Regions from separate parts of the Rossellomorea sp. GAMAL-10_SWC genome, predicted to be linked through region 2. Evidence: a T-box and tRNA genes for the amino acid it is inferred to sense, from the RefSeq annotation. Region 2 holds a T-box; the other holds one or more tRNA genes.
What was found. A T-box is a leader RNA that pairs with one kind of tRNA and senses whether it is charged. The one in region 2 lies ahead of proS (proline--tRNA ligase), so its partner is inferred to be a tRNA-Pro.
Positions count from the first base shown of each region.

Region 1: it encodes a tRNA-Pro, which carries the amino acid that the T-box ahead of proS (proline--tRNA ligase) is inferred to sense. The anticodon was not compared.

Region 1 covers NZ_CP144911.1:3,519,753-3,527,432, reverse strand. Annotated here, with positions in the region: rRNA gene V5E38_RS17520 (16S ribosomal RNA) at 1-895, shown strand, start outside; rRNA gene V5E38_RS17515 (23S ribosomal RNA) at 1,049-3,986, shown strand; rRNA gene rrf (5S ribosomal RNA) at 4,110-4,225, shown strand; tRNA gene V5E38_RS17505 (tRNA-Val) at 4,231-4,306, shown strand; tRNA gene V5E38_RS17500 (tRNA-Thr) at 4,310-4,382, shown strand; tRNA gene V5E38_RS17495 (tRNA-Lys) at 4,390-4,465, shown strand; tRNA gene V5E38_RS17490 (tRNA-Leu) at 4,487-4,569, shown strand; tRNA gene V5E38_RS17485 (tRNA-Gly) at 4,599-4,673, shown strand; tRNA gene V5E38_RS17480 (tRNA-Leu) at 4,682-4,768, shown strand; tRNA gene V5E38_RS17475 (tRNA-Arg) at 4,779-4,855, shown strand; tRNA gene V5E38_RS17470 (tRNA-Pro) at 4,880-4,956, shown strand; tRNA gene V5E38_RS17465 (tRNA-Ala) at 4,967-5,039, shown strand; tRNA gene V5E38_RS17460 (tRNA-Met) at 5,068-5,141, shown strand; tRNA gene V5E38_RS17455 (tRNA-Ile) at 5,151-5,227, shown strand; tRNA gene V5E38_RS17450 (tRNA-Ser) at 5,236-5,328, shown strand; tRNA gene V5E38_RS17445 (tRNA-Met) at 5,385-5,461, shown strand; tRNA gene V5E38_RS17440 (tRNA-Asp) at 5,465-5,540, shown strand; tRNA gene V5E38_RS17435 (tRNA-Phe) at 5,549-5,624, shown strand; tRNA gene V5E38_RS17430 (tRNA-Thr) at 5,851-5,923, shown strand; tRNA gene V5E38_RS17425 (tRNA-His) at 5,933-6,008, shown strand; tRNA gene V5E38_RS17420 (tRNA-Gly) at 6,015-6,085, shown strand; tRNA gene V5E38_RS17415 (tRNA-Ile) at 6,103-6,179, shown strand; tRNA gene V5E38_RS17410 (tRNA-Asn) at 6,200-6,274, shown strand; tRNA gene V5E38_RS17405 (tRNA-Ser) at 6,281-6,371, shown strand; tRNA gene V5E38_RS17400 (tRNA-Glu) at 6,383-6,454, shown strand; gene V5E38_RS17395 (bifunctional transcriptional activator/DNA repair enzyme AdaA) at 6,946-7,500, shown strand; gene V5E38_RS17390 (DMT family transporter) at 7,497-7,680, shown strand, end outside.
Region 2 covers NZ_CP144911.1:1,833,191-1,840,870, forward strand. Annotated here, with positions in the region: gene V5E38_RS09005 (AMP-binding protein) at 1-1,414, opposite strand, end outside; gene V5E38_RS09010 (biotin transporter BioY) at 1,463-2,041, opposite strand; gene V5E38_RS09015 (DUF3900 domain-containing protein) at 2,624-3,700, opposite strand; gene V5E38_RS09020 (DMT family transporter) at 4,046-4,966, shown strand; T-box leader at 5,051-5,261, shown strand; gene proS (proline--tRNA ligase) at 5,407-6,840, shown strand; gene V5E38_RS09030 (nuclear transport factor 2 family protein) at 6,882-7,238, shown strand; gene V5E38_RS09035 (MerR family transcriptional regulator) at 7,311-7,541, shown strand; gene putP (SLC5/6 family protein) at 7,583-7,680, shown strand, end outside.

The sequences.
Region 1 (7,680 bases), 1.7 Mb from region 2:
AACTTGAGTGCAGAAGAGGAAAGTGGAATTCCAAGTGTAGCGGTGAAATGCGTAGAGATTTGGAGGAACACCAGTGGCGAAGGCGACTTTCTGGTCTGTAACTGACGCTGAGGCGCGAAAGCGTGGGGAGCAAACAGGATTAGATACCCTGGTAGTCCACGCTGTAAACGATGAGTGCTAAGTGTTAGAGGGTTTCCGCCCTTTAGTGCTGAAGTTAACGCATTAAGCACTCCGCCTGGGGAGTACGGTCGCAAGACTGAAACTCAAAGGAATTGACGGGGGCCCGCACAAGTGGTGGAGCATGTGGTTTAATTCGAAGCAACGCGAAGAACCTTACCAGGTCTTGACATCCTCTGACAACCCTAGAGATAGGGCTTTCCCTTCGGGGACAGAGTGACAGGTGGTGCATGGTTGTCGTCAGCTCGTGTCGTGAGATGTTGGGTTAAGTCCCGCAACGAGCGCAACCCTTGATCTTAGTTGCCAGCATTTAGTTGGGCACTCTAAGGTGACTGCCGGTGACAAACCGGAGGAAGGTGGGGATGACGTCAAATCATCATGCCCCTTATGACCTGGGCTACACACGTGCTACAATGGATAGTACAAAGGGTTGCAAGACCGCGAGGTGGAGCTAATCCCATAAAACTATTCTCAGTTCGGATTGTAGGCTGCAACTCGCCTACATGAAGCCGGAATCACTAGTAATCGCGGATCAGCATGCCGCGGTGAATACGTTCCCGGGCCTTGTACACACCGCCCGTCACACCACGAGAGTTTGTAACACCCGAAGTCGGTGGGGTAACCTTTTAGGGGCCAGCCGCCTAAGGTGGGACAGATGATTGGGGTGAAGTCGTAACAAGGTAGCCGTATCGGAAGGTGCGGCTGGATCACCTCCTTTCTATGGAGACATCATGAACCGATGGTTCATGTATGAAAATGTTTCTTCATTGTTTTGTTTAGTTTTGAGAGTTCACTCTCAACTTTGTACCTTGAAAACTAGATAATGTCATTCATTAAACTGCGTAAGTTTAATTCAATTAGTTTTAAAATTAGTTAAGTTAGAAAGGGCGCACGGTGGATGCCTTGGCACTAGGAGTCGATGAAGGACGGGACTAACACCGATATGCTTCGGGGAGCTGTAAGTAAGCTTTGATCCGGAGATTTCCGAATGGGGAAACCCACTACTCGTAATGGAGTAGTATCTTTACCTGAATACATAGGGTACTGAGGACAGACCCAGGGAACTGAAACATCTAAGTACCTGGAGGAATAGAAAGCAATAGCGATTTCCTGAGTAGCGGCGAGCGAAACGGAAGATAGCCCAAACCAAGAGGCTTGCCTCTTGGGGTTGTAGGACACTCTATACGGAGTTACAAAGGAACGGGGTAAATGAAGCGACCTGGAAAGGTCCGTCAAAGAAGGTAAAAACCCTGTAGTTGAAACCTCGTTCCCTCTTGAGTGGATCCTGAGTACGGCGGAACACGTGAAATTCCGTCGGAATCTGGGAGGACCATCTCCCAAGGCTAAATACTACCTAGTGACCGATAGTGAACCAGTACCGTGAGGGAAAGGTGAAAAGCACCCCGGAAGGGGAGTGAAAGAGAACCTGAAACCGTGTGCTTACAAATAGTCAGAGCTCGTTAACGAGTGATGGCGTGCCTTTTGTAGAATGAACCGGCGAGTTACGATCCCGTGCAAGGTTAAGTTGAAGAGACGGAGCCGCAGCGAAAGCGAGTCTGAATAGGGCGATATAGTACGTGGTCGTAGACCCGAAACCGAGTGATCTACCCATGTCCAGGATGAAGTTCAGGTAACACTGAATGGAGGTCCGAACCCACGCACGTTGAAAAGTGCGGGGATGAGGTGTGGGTAGCGGAGAAATTCCAATCGAACTCGGAGATAGCTGGTTCTCCCCGAAATAGCTTTAGGGCTAGCCTTATGTGTTAGAGTCTTGGAGGTAGAGCACTGATTGGACTAGGGGCCCCCAACGGGTTACCGAATTCAGTCAAACTCCGAATGCCAATGACTTATCCATAGGAGTCAGACTACGAGTGATAAGATCCGTGGTCAAGAGGGAAACAGCCCAGACCGCCAGCTAAGGTCCCAAAGTATACGTTAAGTGGAAAAGGATGTGGAGTTGCTTAGACAACCAGGATGTTGGCTTAGAAGCAGCCACCATTTAAAGAGTGCGTAATAGCTCACTGGTCGAGTGACTCTGCGCCGAAAATGTAACGGGGCTAAACGTATCACCGAAGCTGCGGATTGATACCGTATGGTATCAGTGGTAGGGGAGCGTTCTAAGGGCGTTGAAGCTAGATCGTAAGGACTGGTGGAGCGCTTAGAAGTGAGAATGCCGGTATGAGTAGCGAAAGACGGGTGAGAATCCCGTCCACCGTATGCCTAAGGTTTCCTGGGGAAGGCTCGTCCTCCCAGGGTTAGTCAGGACCTAAGCCGAGGCCGACAGGCGTAGGCGATGGACAACAGGTTGATATTCCTGTACCACCTCATTTCCGTTTGAGCAATGGAGGGACGCAGAAAGATAGGGTAAGCGCGCTGCTGGATATGCGCGTCCAAGCAATTAGGCTGATGTGTAGGCAAATCCGCACATCATAAGGCTGAGTTGTGATGGCGAGGGAAATATAGTACCGAAGTTCCTGATTCTACGCTGCCAAGAAAAGCTTCTAGCGAGGAAATAGGTGCCTGTACCGCAAACCGACACAGGTAGGCGAGGAGAGAATCCTAAGGTGAGCGAGAGAACTATGGTTAAGGAACTCGGCAAAATGACCCCGTAACTTCGGGAGAAGGGGTGCTCTTTTGGGTGTATGCCCGGGAGAGCCGCAGTGAAAAGGCCCAAGCGACTGTTTAGCAAAAACACAGGTCTCTGCGAAGCCGCAAGGCGAAGTATAGGGGCTGACGCCTGCCCGGTGCTGGAAGGTTAAGAGGAGGGGTTATCCCTTACGGGAGAAGCTCTGAATTGAAGCCCCAGTAAACGGCGGCCGTAACTATAACGGTCCTAAGGTAGCGAAATTCCTTGTCGGGTAAGTTCCGACCCGCACGAAAGGCGTAACGATTTGGGCACTGTCTCAACCATAGACTCGGTGAAATTATAGTACCTGTGAAGATGCAGGTTACCCGCGACAGGACGGAAAGACCCCGTGGAGCTTTACTGCAGCTTGATATTGAATTTTGGTACAGCTTGTACAGGATAGGTAGGAGCCTGAGAAGCCGGAGCGCTAGCTTCGGTGGAGGCGTCGGTGGGATACTACCCTGGCTGTATTGAAATTCTAACCTAGAGCCGTAATCCGGCTCGGAGACAGTGTCAGGTGGGCAGTTTGACTGGGGCGGTCGCCTCCTAAAGAGTAACGGAGGCGCCCAAAGGTTCCCTCAGAATGGTTGGAAATCATTCGAAGAGTGTAAAGGCATAAGGGAGCTTGACTGCGAGACCTACAAGTCGAGCAGGGACGAAAGTCGGGCTTAGTGATCCGGTGGTTCCGCATGGAAGGGCCATCGCTCAACGGATAAAAGCTACCCCGGGGATAACAGGCTTATCTCCCCCAAGAGTCCACATCGACGGGGAGGTTTGGCACCTCGATGTCGGCTCATCGCATCCTGGGGCTGTAGTCGGTCCCAAGGGTTGGGCTGTTCGCCCATTAAAGCGGTACGCGAGCTGGGTTCAGAACGTCGTGAGACAGTTCGGTCCCTATCCGTCGTGGGCGCAGGAAATTTGAGAGGAGCTGTCCTTAGTACGAGAGGACCGGGATGGACACACCGCTGGTGTACCAGTTGTTCTGCCAAGAGCATGGCTGGGTAGCTATGTGTGGAAGGGATAAGTGCTGAAAGCATCTAAGCATGAAGCCCCCCTCAAGATGAGATTTCCCATAGCGTTAAGCTAGTAAGACCCCTGAGAGACGATCAGGTTGATAGGTCAGAGGTGGAAGCGTGGTGACACGTGGAGCTGACTGATACTAATCGGTCGAGGACTTAACTAACAAGTTTGATGATGACATTATCTAGTTTTGAAGGTACGAAAATTATTATAAAAAAAACTTCAAAAAAGTTATTGACTTTTAAATGAAATTTGATATAATAATTAATGTCCTAAAGAAAAAGAATCAAGTGATGATAGCGAAGAGGTCACACCCGTTCCCATACCGAACACGGCAGTTAAGCTCTTCAGCGTCGATGGTAGTTGGGGGTTTCCCCCTGTGAGAGTAGAACGTCGCTTGGTTTGATGGAGGATTAGCTCAGCTGGGAGAGCACCTGCCTTACAAGCAGGGGGTCGGCGGTTCGAGCCCGTCATCCTCCACCATATGCCGACTTAGCTCAATTGGTAGAGCAACTGACTTGTAATCAGTAGGTTGGGGGTTCAAGTCCTCTAGTCGGCACTCTTTTGAGCCATTAGCTCAGTAGGTAGAGCATCTGACTTTTAATCAGAGGGTCGAAGGTTCGAATCCTTCATGGCTCACCATTTTCTCAAAAGAGAATATTTGCGGGTGTGGCGGAATTGGCAGACGCGCTAGACTTAGGATCTAGTACTTCGGTGTGGGGGTTCGAGTCCCTTCACCCGCACCATTTAAATTTATAATTTATAAGCAGTATACGCGGAAGTAGTTCAGTGGTAGAATACAACCTTGCCAAGGTTGGGGTCGCGGGTTCGAGCCCCGTCTTCCGCTCCACATATGCTGCCGGGGTGGTGGAATGGCAGACACACAGGACTTAAAATCCTGCGGGGGTTGACCCCGTGCCGGTTCGAGTCCGGCCCTCGGTACCATTTATAATATGCGCCCGTAGCTCAATTGGATAGAGCGTTTGACTACGGATCAAAAGGTTATGGGTTCGAGTCCTTTCGGGCGCGCCATATTATTCCACCTGTTATTCTGAACGGGAAGTGGCTCAGCTTGGTAGAGCACCTGGTTTGGGACCAGGGGGTCGCAGGTTCAAATCCTGTCTTCCCGACCATTTAAAACATGGGGCCTTAGCTCAGCTGGGAGAGCGCCTGCCTTGCACGCAGGAGGTCAGCGGTTCGATCCCGCTAGGCTCCACTTAAAGAAACTTAAATTAACTTATTATGGCGGTGTAGCTCAGCTGGCTAGAGCGTACGGTTCATACCCGTGAGGTCGTGGGTTCGACTCCCTCCGCCGCTACTTATTTAAGGACCTTTAGCTCAGCTGGTTAGAGCAGACGGCTCATAACCGTCCGGTCGTAGGTTCGAGTCCTACAAGGTCCACCACTTATAATGGAGTAATACCCAAGTCTGGCTGAAGGGATCGGTCTTGAAAACCGACAGGGGTGTAACAGCCCGCGGGGGTTCGAATCCCTCTTACTCCTCCATTTTTATTAAATTGTATATAACTTTTAGGAACTATATTAAATAGTATCCTCATTATCGCGGGGTGGAGCAGTCTGGTAGCTCGTCGGGCTCATAACCCGAAGGTCGCAGGTTCAAATCCTGTCCCCGCAACCAAATGGTCCCGTGGTGTAGCGGTTAACATGCCTGCCTGTCACGCAGGAGATCGCCGGTTCGATCCCGGTCGGGACCGCCATTTAAGATGGCTCGGTAGCTCAGTCGGTAGAGCAGAGGACTGAAAATCCTCGTGTCGGCGGTTCGATTCCGTCCCGAGCCACCATCTTAAATAAATAAGTAAATTAGCTTTTAATAAGCCGACTTAGCTCAATTGGTAGAGCACGAATGAATAAGCTTTGTAGCGAAACATCAGCGTACTTGTCGAAAAACACCTTGAATTATCTAGATGAGACAAGGACGAACTTTATGAAGGTTACTATACCAATACTTAAGCTTGAGTGGAGCAAATTATATTAAGTAATAAAACTAATTGATTTAGTTAATAATATGCCGACTTAGCTCAATTGGTAGAGCAACTGACTTGTAATCAGTAGGTTGGGGGTTCAAGTCCTCTAGTCGGCACTCTTTATGGCGGTCGTGGCGAAGTGGTTAACGCATCGGATTGTGGTTCCGACACTCGTGGGTTCGATTCCCATCGGTCGCCCCATATTATGCGGGTGTAGTTTAATGGTAAAATAGAAGCCTTCCAAGCTTCGGTCGTGGGTTCGATTCCCATCACCCGCTTTTTTATAAAATTTAATGGGCCTATAGCTCAGCTGGTTAGAGCGCACGCCTGATAAGCGTGAGGTCGATGGTTCGAGTCCATTTAGGCCCACCATTAAATTTAAAATTAATTTTTCCGCAGTAGCTCAGTGGTAGAGCACTCGGCTGTTAACCGAGTGGTCGTAGGTTCGAACCCTACCTGCGGAGCCATATGATAGAGAAGTACCCAAGTGGCTCAAGGGGCGCCCCTGCTAAGGGTGTAGATCGGGTAACCGGTGCGAGGGTTCGAATCCCTTCTTCTCTGCCATATTTTTTTTTGGCCCGTTGGTCAAGCGGTTAAGACACCGCCCTTTCACGGCGGTAACACGGGTTCGAGTCCCGTACGGGTCATAACTAAAGCTCAGTTATTTGTGATAACACAGGTAACTGAGTTTTTTATTTGTCTTTTTTATGATTTTAGTGAACGAGCTTTAATTGAATACGTCTTTCTTCATTATATTAGAGTACTCTTTGTACGTTTTAGGATGTACAGGGAGTTAACTCTCATAGATTCAATATGGCTTCTGTCTATTTACAAATAAAGTAATCGAAACAGCACATCTCAGTCTTAGTTCTCCACAATCTCGCCCTTCTCCTTTTCCATTAATCTTCATTCGGGTTAATATTCTTCATTATCAAAACTTAAAGTCTTTTTCGCTCATTTTAAATTCCAGCATCATTTTATCCTCACCCTTTAGTTAAAATGTCGTTTAAATCCATTTTTTTAAAGTGTTCTTCAAATAATAAATATTACAAGACCAAAGAAATTAGAAAGCAAGAAATTGAAAGCAAGCGTATGATCTTAGTGTTAAAATGTGAATAGCTAAAGATGAGGTGATTAAATGAACGGATTAAATAATCAGGTCATGTGGGATGCAGTTGAATCATGCGATGAAAACTACGATGGAGTGTTTATTTATGCAGTTAAGTCCACTGGAATCTGTTGTAAACCTTCTTGTAAGTCAAGAACCCCATTAAAAGAAAATGTGTCATATTATCCGTCATTTTCTTTGGCAATTAAAGATGGATACCGTCCATGTAAAAGATGTCGTCCTGATTTACTTCACTCAAATGAGGAGGATATTATTTTATCTGCCAAACATTTTATTGAAAAAGAATATCGAAATAGTTTAACACTGGATCGGTTAGCAATTGAAGTTGGAGTAAGTAAATTTCATTTGCAAAGAATATTTAAAAAATCCACAGGTTTATCTCCGTTAGAATACGTAACTAGGTTAAGAATGATTGAAGCTTTGAGATTATTACGAGATACTGACAAAACCATAACTGAAATAGCTCATAAACTTGGTTTTAAAGGCTCTGCACATTTTTCAAGCATGTTTCGTCATCATTTTAATTACACTCCAACTACATTCAGAAAGGGACTGAATAAATGAAGTTAAAAGATGGAATAGCTTTATTGAGTCTAGCTGCATTATGGGGAGCTTCATTTTTATTTATTCGGATCGCTTCACCTGTTTTTGGACCTATTTTAACAATAGAGGGAAGAGTTACAATTGCTGCGTTTGCCCTGGTGCTATATTTGGTTATTACTAAAAAGTCTTTACAATTTAAAG
Region 2 (7,680 bases):
TCTTTCCGCTAGTCGTATACGGCATTTCATTTTGAAAAAACCATTTACGAGGTATTTTATAAGCTGATAAGTGTGTTTTACAAAATCTTTTTAACTCAAAAGAATTAGATTTGCCTTTGATCACTGCAGCAACAATCTGACCCCAATAAGGGTTTGAAAGACCAACGACTGCAACTTCCTCAACATCCGGATGAAGAGATATAACTTTTTCGATTTCTTCAGGAAATATATTAATACCTCCGTATAAAATCATATTTTTTTCACGTCCGTTTATTGTTAAAAAACCGTCTTCATCAATAAAGCCCATATCATGAACTGTAGCCCAGCCATCATCATCTTGAATTGAATAAATGGTTCTTTCATTTTCTTCAAAGTATCCATTTATTAAATACTTACTTTTCACATATATTTTTCCAGTTTCATTCGGTTTAGCTAACTCTTGGTCTGGTCGACGAATTTGTAACACCACACCATAACAAGGCTTTCCAACCGTTTTTGCCTTATCGACACCATCTCGATCCGACAATACAGTAATGAAACTTAATTCACTAGCTCCAAAAAATTCGTAGATCGTCATAGCAGGAAACAAATGACGAAATTCAATTTTAGATTTTTCGGTCCACTTTGCACCAGACGAAAGTATTTTCATCGCTCGATCGACTTGAATACCTTCTTTTATTAATGCTTCGATCATTGTCGGAACTACATAAATAGTCGTAATAGGAAAAGAATTAATTCGTGATATTACATTTAAAGGAGAAAACTTTTCTAAAAGGATAACTGTTCCACCTAAATATAAGGTACTAATTGCACCATATAAAAAATGAGAATGGATTAAAGCTCCAGGTATAAGAGTTTGATCCGTTTCATCTAATCCAAAGTCAAAGCGATTGCAATCAAAGCTAGCAACCCATGAATCTTGAGAACGGATAAATGCTTTCGGGCTCCCGGTTGTACCTGAGGTAAATCCGACATAGAAAGGTAGGTTCTCATTTATTTCAATTGTAGATAAGGAATCAAATTGACCTATTTCTTGAAAGATATCATCTATAATCTTCACATTTGGAAGGATCGAATGAATCTTATTGTACATCTCTTTTGTTGTAACAATAATAGAAGGATTCGAAAGCTTTACCCTTTTTTCCAAATCCGCTAGATTCCATTTCATATCATACGGAACGGCAATCCAACCCGCTTTAGACGCTCCTGTAAACATCTGCAAGAAGGAGATGCTATTCGGTAAAAGAATACCAATTGTTTTCGAATTTGATTGATAAGAGTGTAGCCAATTAGCCGTTTGATTAATTAATTGATGCCATTCTTTATAATTGATTTGTTGATTACTCGTATGTATCGCGATTTTGTCAGGCGACAATATAGCGTTTTTCTGATAGGTTTCTGTAATATTTGCCATTTAAATCACCTCTATAAAAAAGAGACACAACAAGAGTGTCTCAAAAATTTACATATTTTCTGTTGATTGTTTAGAATAGTTTTTTGTCAATGAGCTTGAAAAAACTGGTTGCTGTCTTAGTTTGAATACTAAAATTGAGGCAAGAATCGCTTTTAATACATCACCTGGAATATATACTAAACTTAATTTAACAGCTGTCATAACTGGAATTCCCATCATAAATGCTTGAATTGGGATACCGATTAAGTAGATTAATAGAATTCCAACAGTCAAGTTAATCAATAAGACTTGTTTTAATTTTAACGTTTTAAAACGAGCTAATAAATACCCAATTACAAAAGCCGTAATAGGCCATGAAATTAAATAACCAACACTTGGTCCTGCAAATACACTAAAACCACCACGACCACCAGATAGAAGCGGCATTCCAACTGCAACTAGTAATAAAAAGATGGTTTGGCTTAATGCACCTAATCTTGCACCTAAAACACCACCAGTTAGAAGAACACCAAGTGTTTGTAAAGTAATTGGAACTGGTGTAAAGGATAACATAATCGGAGGAACTTGTCCAAGGACACCCATAACTGCTGCAAACATTGCGACAAATGTAATTTCTTTGATTTTCATTTTAATTCTCCTACTGTCAATTTTCTGATAACTATTATCATATTAATGAAACTTAAAATATATGTCAACTAAATATTTTATCCGGTTAACATATATTATATTAAGATAGAAAACTAAAAAATCTAAGAAAACAGATTAAAAGACGAAAGTAGGAAGGGGAAGCGTTTATAGACCGGTGTACTTAGATAAATTATAGTAATTGGTTTAGGTGAAGCGGGTAAAATTATTGCACTACTTAATGGTTTCTCTGATAGAGTTGTTGATTTAAATGATGTCATATTTAATTTTGCAGGAACATTAATTGGATATTGTATATTTAAATTATTTTCTTATTTATTTAGGTTATCAGTTAAAAAAGCTAATCTAAAATTAAACTCGGTATTAAAACATATATATGAAGCTTAAGAAGTGATTATATTTGATAAAAGTCCTGAATGTTTTTTATTAAAATTCTAAGGTGTTCACTTAGGTGTAGACTCTCTATAGCAATTTAGTTGAAATCGAAAAGACAGGAAGCTAGTAAGCGAACTGTCTTTTCGTTTTTATTATATTAAAGATATTTTATTTGAGTTATTCGATTGTTCAATATCCTGGAATATTTACTTTTTGGCCAATTCGGTCAATTACATCATCCAACTCGTCCGGCTTTAAAAACTCAATTGGTGAAAATCCCTTTTCAAATTGCAATGTATCAGCTTCTAAAATCACGACATATCGACCGTTTACTTTTGCAATATGGAGGTTATCACCGAAATCAGCTAGTAACCCTTTTACAGAAAAGTGATCCGCTTTAAATGATAATTCAATTTCTGGTGTATGTTCCACAATCTGTGCCGCTGCTTCGATTACTTCATTGGGTGTAAAATGCTCTTGAATTTCACGTTTAGGACTTGCTGCCCATACTTCCATTGCTGCATCAAATTGTTGTCTTTCAACACTTTCCTCTTCAAAAACGTCTTCAATTTTGTCATAAACCATTTCCATTACTTGAGATTTTACAATTTCAGGCATTGATTCAGAATAGGAAACAAATTTTAAAAAGTCTTCAAAATATCTTGCGTGAGATGCTTGATGGATTTTTAATTCACTTTCTGAGATCATCCCTAATTCTTCCATATAGGGGTATTGGATCGATTTCATATTTTTCGTTGTAATTGCCATTTCAACAGTTTTAATGAGAGTAGATTCATCTGAAATGGAGGCTACTTTTGGTTCAAAATCGCATTTTAGTACAAATAAGAATGGATCATCAAAATATTTTCTTAGTTTCGCTTGAATAACTAAAAATGCTCCACCGCGAACTGCGCTTGTATCAATGTAATTTATGACTAACGTTTCATTTTCTGCTTTAAAATCTTCAATTGATTTAGCATCTCTTATTCGCTGGAATAAATTATAATTTGGATTTGAGTCTAAAGAGTGGCCTTCTTCGACGATAAAATGACCTAATTTTGTAGGTACAGAATCAGATTTTGGATGTTTTTCAACTTTTCGATTGACAATTCGTTCAAGTTCACCTTCTAAAAAGCCTTTCAATGCGCTTTCTTCAAACATTGATTCATCTAATGTTTGGAAATGTTTATATCGTTTATCGGATTGTTCACCTTTACCTTCTACAGTAACAACATAAAACGATAAATATGTAATTTCAAAATCCATCCAATCACCTTTTCCTATTTTTCTGTATTTAAGTATATGGATGAGGATTCGTTGAGTCAATCATGAACTAATCAAGTTTTGGGCAAAATTTCCATAAAAACTATCATAAGATAGAGAAATTTTACAGTTATGAGACAAATTCATTACACACTATGATAAAATAAAGATATAATTTAATGTGGAACCAATAAAAATTAAAGTACTTGGATGTGGTAATTTCACATCTTTTTTTCGTTAAGTGGGAATAAATTGGCAGAAATGAAGTGATTTCAACGTCAATTAGGCACGTCAATCAACGAGTTTTCTTTACTTGCAATTTTATGGGACCAACTATATGGAAAGGGGATGAGAGACCTGAGAATAGATAAAATAGCTACCATCTCATTAATAATCGTAACATTACTTTGGGGCACAACATTTGTAGTAGTCCAAAATGCGATTGCATACGTTGAACCGTTTGCATTTAACGCATTTCGATTTATCCTGGCAACTTTAGTCCTTTTGCCATTTTTAATTAAAAGAAAGCAAAAAACTAAATTAACAGTTAAACAAATCGTTATTACTAGTGGAATTGGATTCATGTTGTTTTTAGGGTATTTACTTCAAACATTTGGATTAAAGTATACAACTTCATCAAAATCAGGTTTTATTACTGGTCTATGTGTTGTATTAGTACCTGTTCTTTTATATTTAGTCTATAAAGAACGATCCAACTGGTCTACCGTAATCGCATGTTTAATTGCATTACTGGGACTAAGTTTCTTAACTTTAGGTGATTCATTTTCTGTAAATCTTGGAGATGTACTTACACTTATTGGGTCAGTTGCATTTGCATTCCATATTATTTTATCAGGAAAGTATACAAAGCAAATGGATCCAATCACCTTTACAACGATTCAACTAGCAACAGTAGGCATTAGTAGTACGATTTTCTCTCTAATTTTTGAAGATACTTCCGTTTCATTTTCGAAAGAACTTTGGGTCAACCCGACATTCATTTTTGCTGTAATTGTGACTGCAGTATTCTGTACGAGTATTGCGTTTTGGGTTCAAATGTTTGCTCAACAACATATTTCTTCAACGAAAGCAGCATTAATTTTTATTTTTGAGCCTGTTTTTGCGGCATTTACAGCAGTACTATTTGCAAATGAAACATTATCGATCCAAACAATTATTGGTGGGACTTTTATTGTAGGTGGCATGCTGCTATCTGAAGTACCTTTACCAAAGAAACGAACAAAAGAAGTAAAAAATGAGGCAATATAGTAAGAAATGTAAGAAATTTTAAAAAAATGGGTATAATACACATTGACAGATACAATTTGTTCACGTATTATAACTTTAAATTAATAAACGACTTAGAAAAGGAATAGTAAGTTTATAAGCTTTTTAGAGAGGGAATGGTTGGTGCAAATTCCTAAAGTGAGTAAACTGAACCAGCCTTGGAGTCTCTGTACCGAAATAAAGTAGGCTACAGCGGTTTTCCCGTTAAAGATGTTAAGAGATTATGTAGAGCTTTTACATAATAAGTAGGGTGGTAACGCCATGAATGGTCCCTTTTGATCATTCATGGCGTTTTTTGTTTTTCATCCGCTTATTTCGTATTTTCTATATAGTAATTAGGGTGGTAACGCCGAGAATGGTCCCTTTGGAGATTATTCTCGCGCGTTTTTTTATTTTCTAAAAAATGATTAGGAGTAGAGAAAATGACTACAAAAAAATTTGTTGAAGCAATTACAGATATGGATGTTGATTTTGCACAATGGTACACAGATATCGTAAAAAAAGCAGAATTAGTCGATTACTCAAGTGTTAAAGGTTGTATGATTTTAAGACCTTATGGTTATGCACTATGGGAAAATATCCAAAAAGAATTAGATTTTCAATTTAAACAAACAGATCATGAAAATGTATATATGCCATTATTTATCCCTAAATCTTTATTACAAAAAGAAGCTGATCATGTAGAAGGCTTTGCTCCTGAAGTCGCTTGGGTAACGCATGGTGGGCATGATGAATTAGCTGAACCATTAGCAGTTCGTCCTACATCAGAAACACTATTTTGTGAGCATTTTTCAAAAACAGTTGAAAGCTATAATGACTTACCAAAATTATATAATCAATGGTGCTCAGTTGTTCGATGGGAAAAAACAACAAGACCATTTTTAAGAACGACTGAATTCTTATGGCAAGAAGGTCATACAGCACATGCAACCGCTGAAGAAGCACAAGCTGAAACAATTCAAATGCTAAATGTTTATGCTAATTTCTTAGAAGACTTCTTAGCAATTCCTGTTATTAAAGGGCAAAAAACAGAAAAAGAAAAATTCGCAGGTGCAAAAGCTACTTACACAATTGAAAGCTTAATGCACGATGGGAAAGCATTACAAAGTGGTACATCTCATAACTTTGGAGATGGATTTGCAAAAGCATTTGATATTCAATACACAGATAAAAACTCTAAAAGACAATATGTTCACCAAACTTCTTGGGGTATGACAACAAGAGTAATCGGGGCTTTAATTATGGTTCACGGTGATAACAGCGGATTAGTATTACCTCCAAAAGTAGCTCCAACTCAAGTAATGGTTATTCCAATTGCTCAACATAAAGAAGGCGTTATTGAAAAAGCAACTGAATTAAAAAACCGTATTTCAAAGATTGCTCGAGTAAAAATTGATACTTCTGACAAAATGCCAGGCTGGAAATTTAACGAATATGAAATGAAAGGAATTCCAGTTCGTGTTGAAATTGGGCCAAAAGATATCGAAAAGAATCAAGCAGTTTTAGTAAGACGTGACACGCGAGAAAAAACGATTGTTTCATTAGACGCTTTAGAAGAAAATATTACAAAATTACTTGAAGAAATCCAAACAGCTCTTTACGAAAAAGCATTAAACAATCGTACAGAAAAAACATATGAAGCTACTTCAATGGTAGAGCTGAAGCAAATTAGTGATGAAAAACAAGGCTTCATTAAAGCAATGTGGTGTCAGGATCTAGCTTGTGAAGAACAAATAAAAGAAGAAGCTGGCTTAACTTCAAGATGTATTCCTTTTGAACAAGAACAACTTGCTGATACATGTGTATGCTGTGGAAAGAAAACGGATGTAATGGTCTATTGGGGTAAAGCTTACTAATTCAATATCAATCTAAATAAAACGAAGAAGGTGAACGAATGATGGAAAGCTTAGATTTTTTAAAAGAGCATCTTTGTATGTTAGAAGAAAAATTACTTAAACCAGAAATTCGCACCTCACAAAATGAACTAAAAAATCTACTAGCCGATGAATTTTTTGAATTCGGAAGTTCAGGTAGAGTTTTATATAAAAATGATCAATTAGAAAATGGCATTGGAATCGTAAAAATGACATTAAGTGATTTTGAAATTCATCCATTATCAGATGAAATTACACTTGTTACTTACCGAATATTTAATGAAATAAAAAAACGACATTCCTTACGTAGTTCAATTTGGAAGTTTAAAGACGGTCAATGGAAAATGTATTTTCATCAGGGCACACCAACAGAGTTTTAGGTAATTGTAAAGAATAACAAACAAAAGAACATTTTCAATGAAAAGTAAGAATGATTAGGTAAGGAGAACAAAATGTATATAACAATTAAAGAAACAGCGGAATACTTGGATCTTGATGAATCTTATATTCACCAATTAATTCAAGAACGAAAAATAAGAGCAGTCCATGATGGTGAACAATATTTAATCTACAAAGAGCAATTTAATAATCATTTAGAACAAATGGAAAAAGCAAAAAAAATGATTGCTGATTACTATAACGAACCAATTCCTGAAGACCTAGATGTAAAGGATGAAGATTAAAATAAAATCAGATTGTAAGAGTTTTAAAACGGGGGGATAAAATGGATACGCAAGTACTCATATCAATTTCTATTTACTTTATTTTTATGTTAGCTATAGGTGTTTACGCTTATAAAAAATCTACTGATAGTTTATCTGA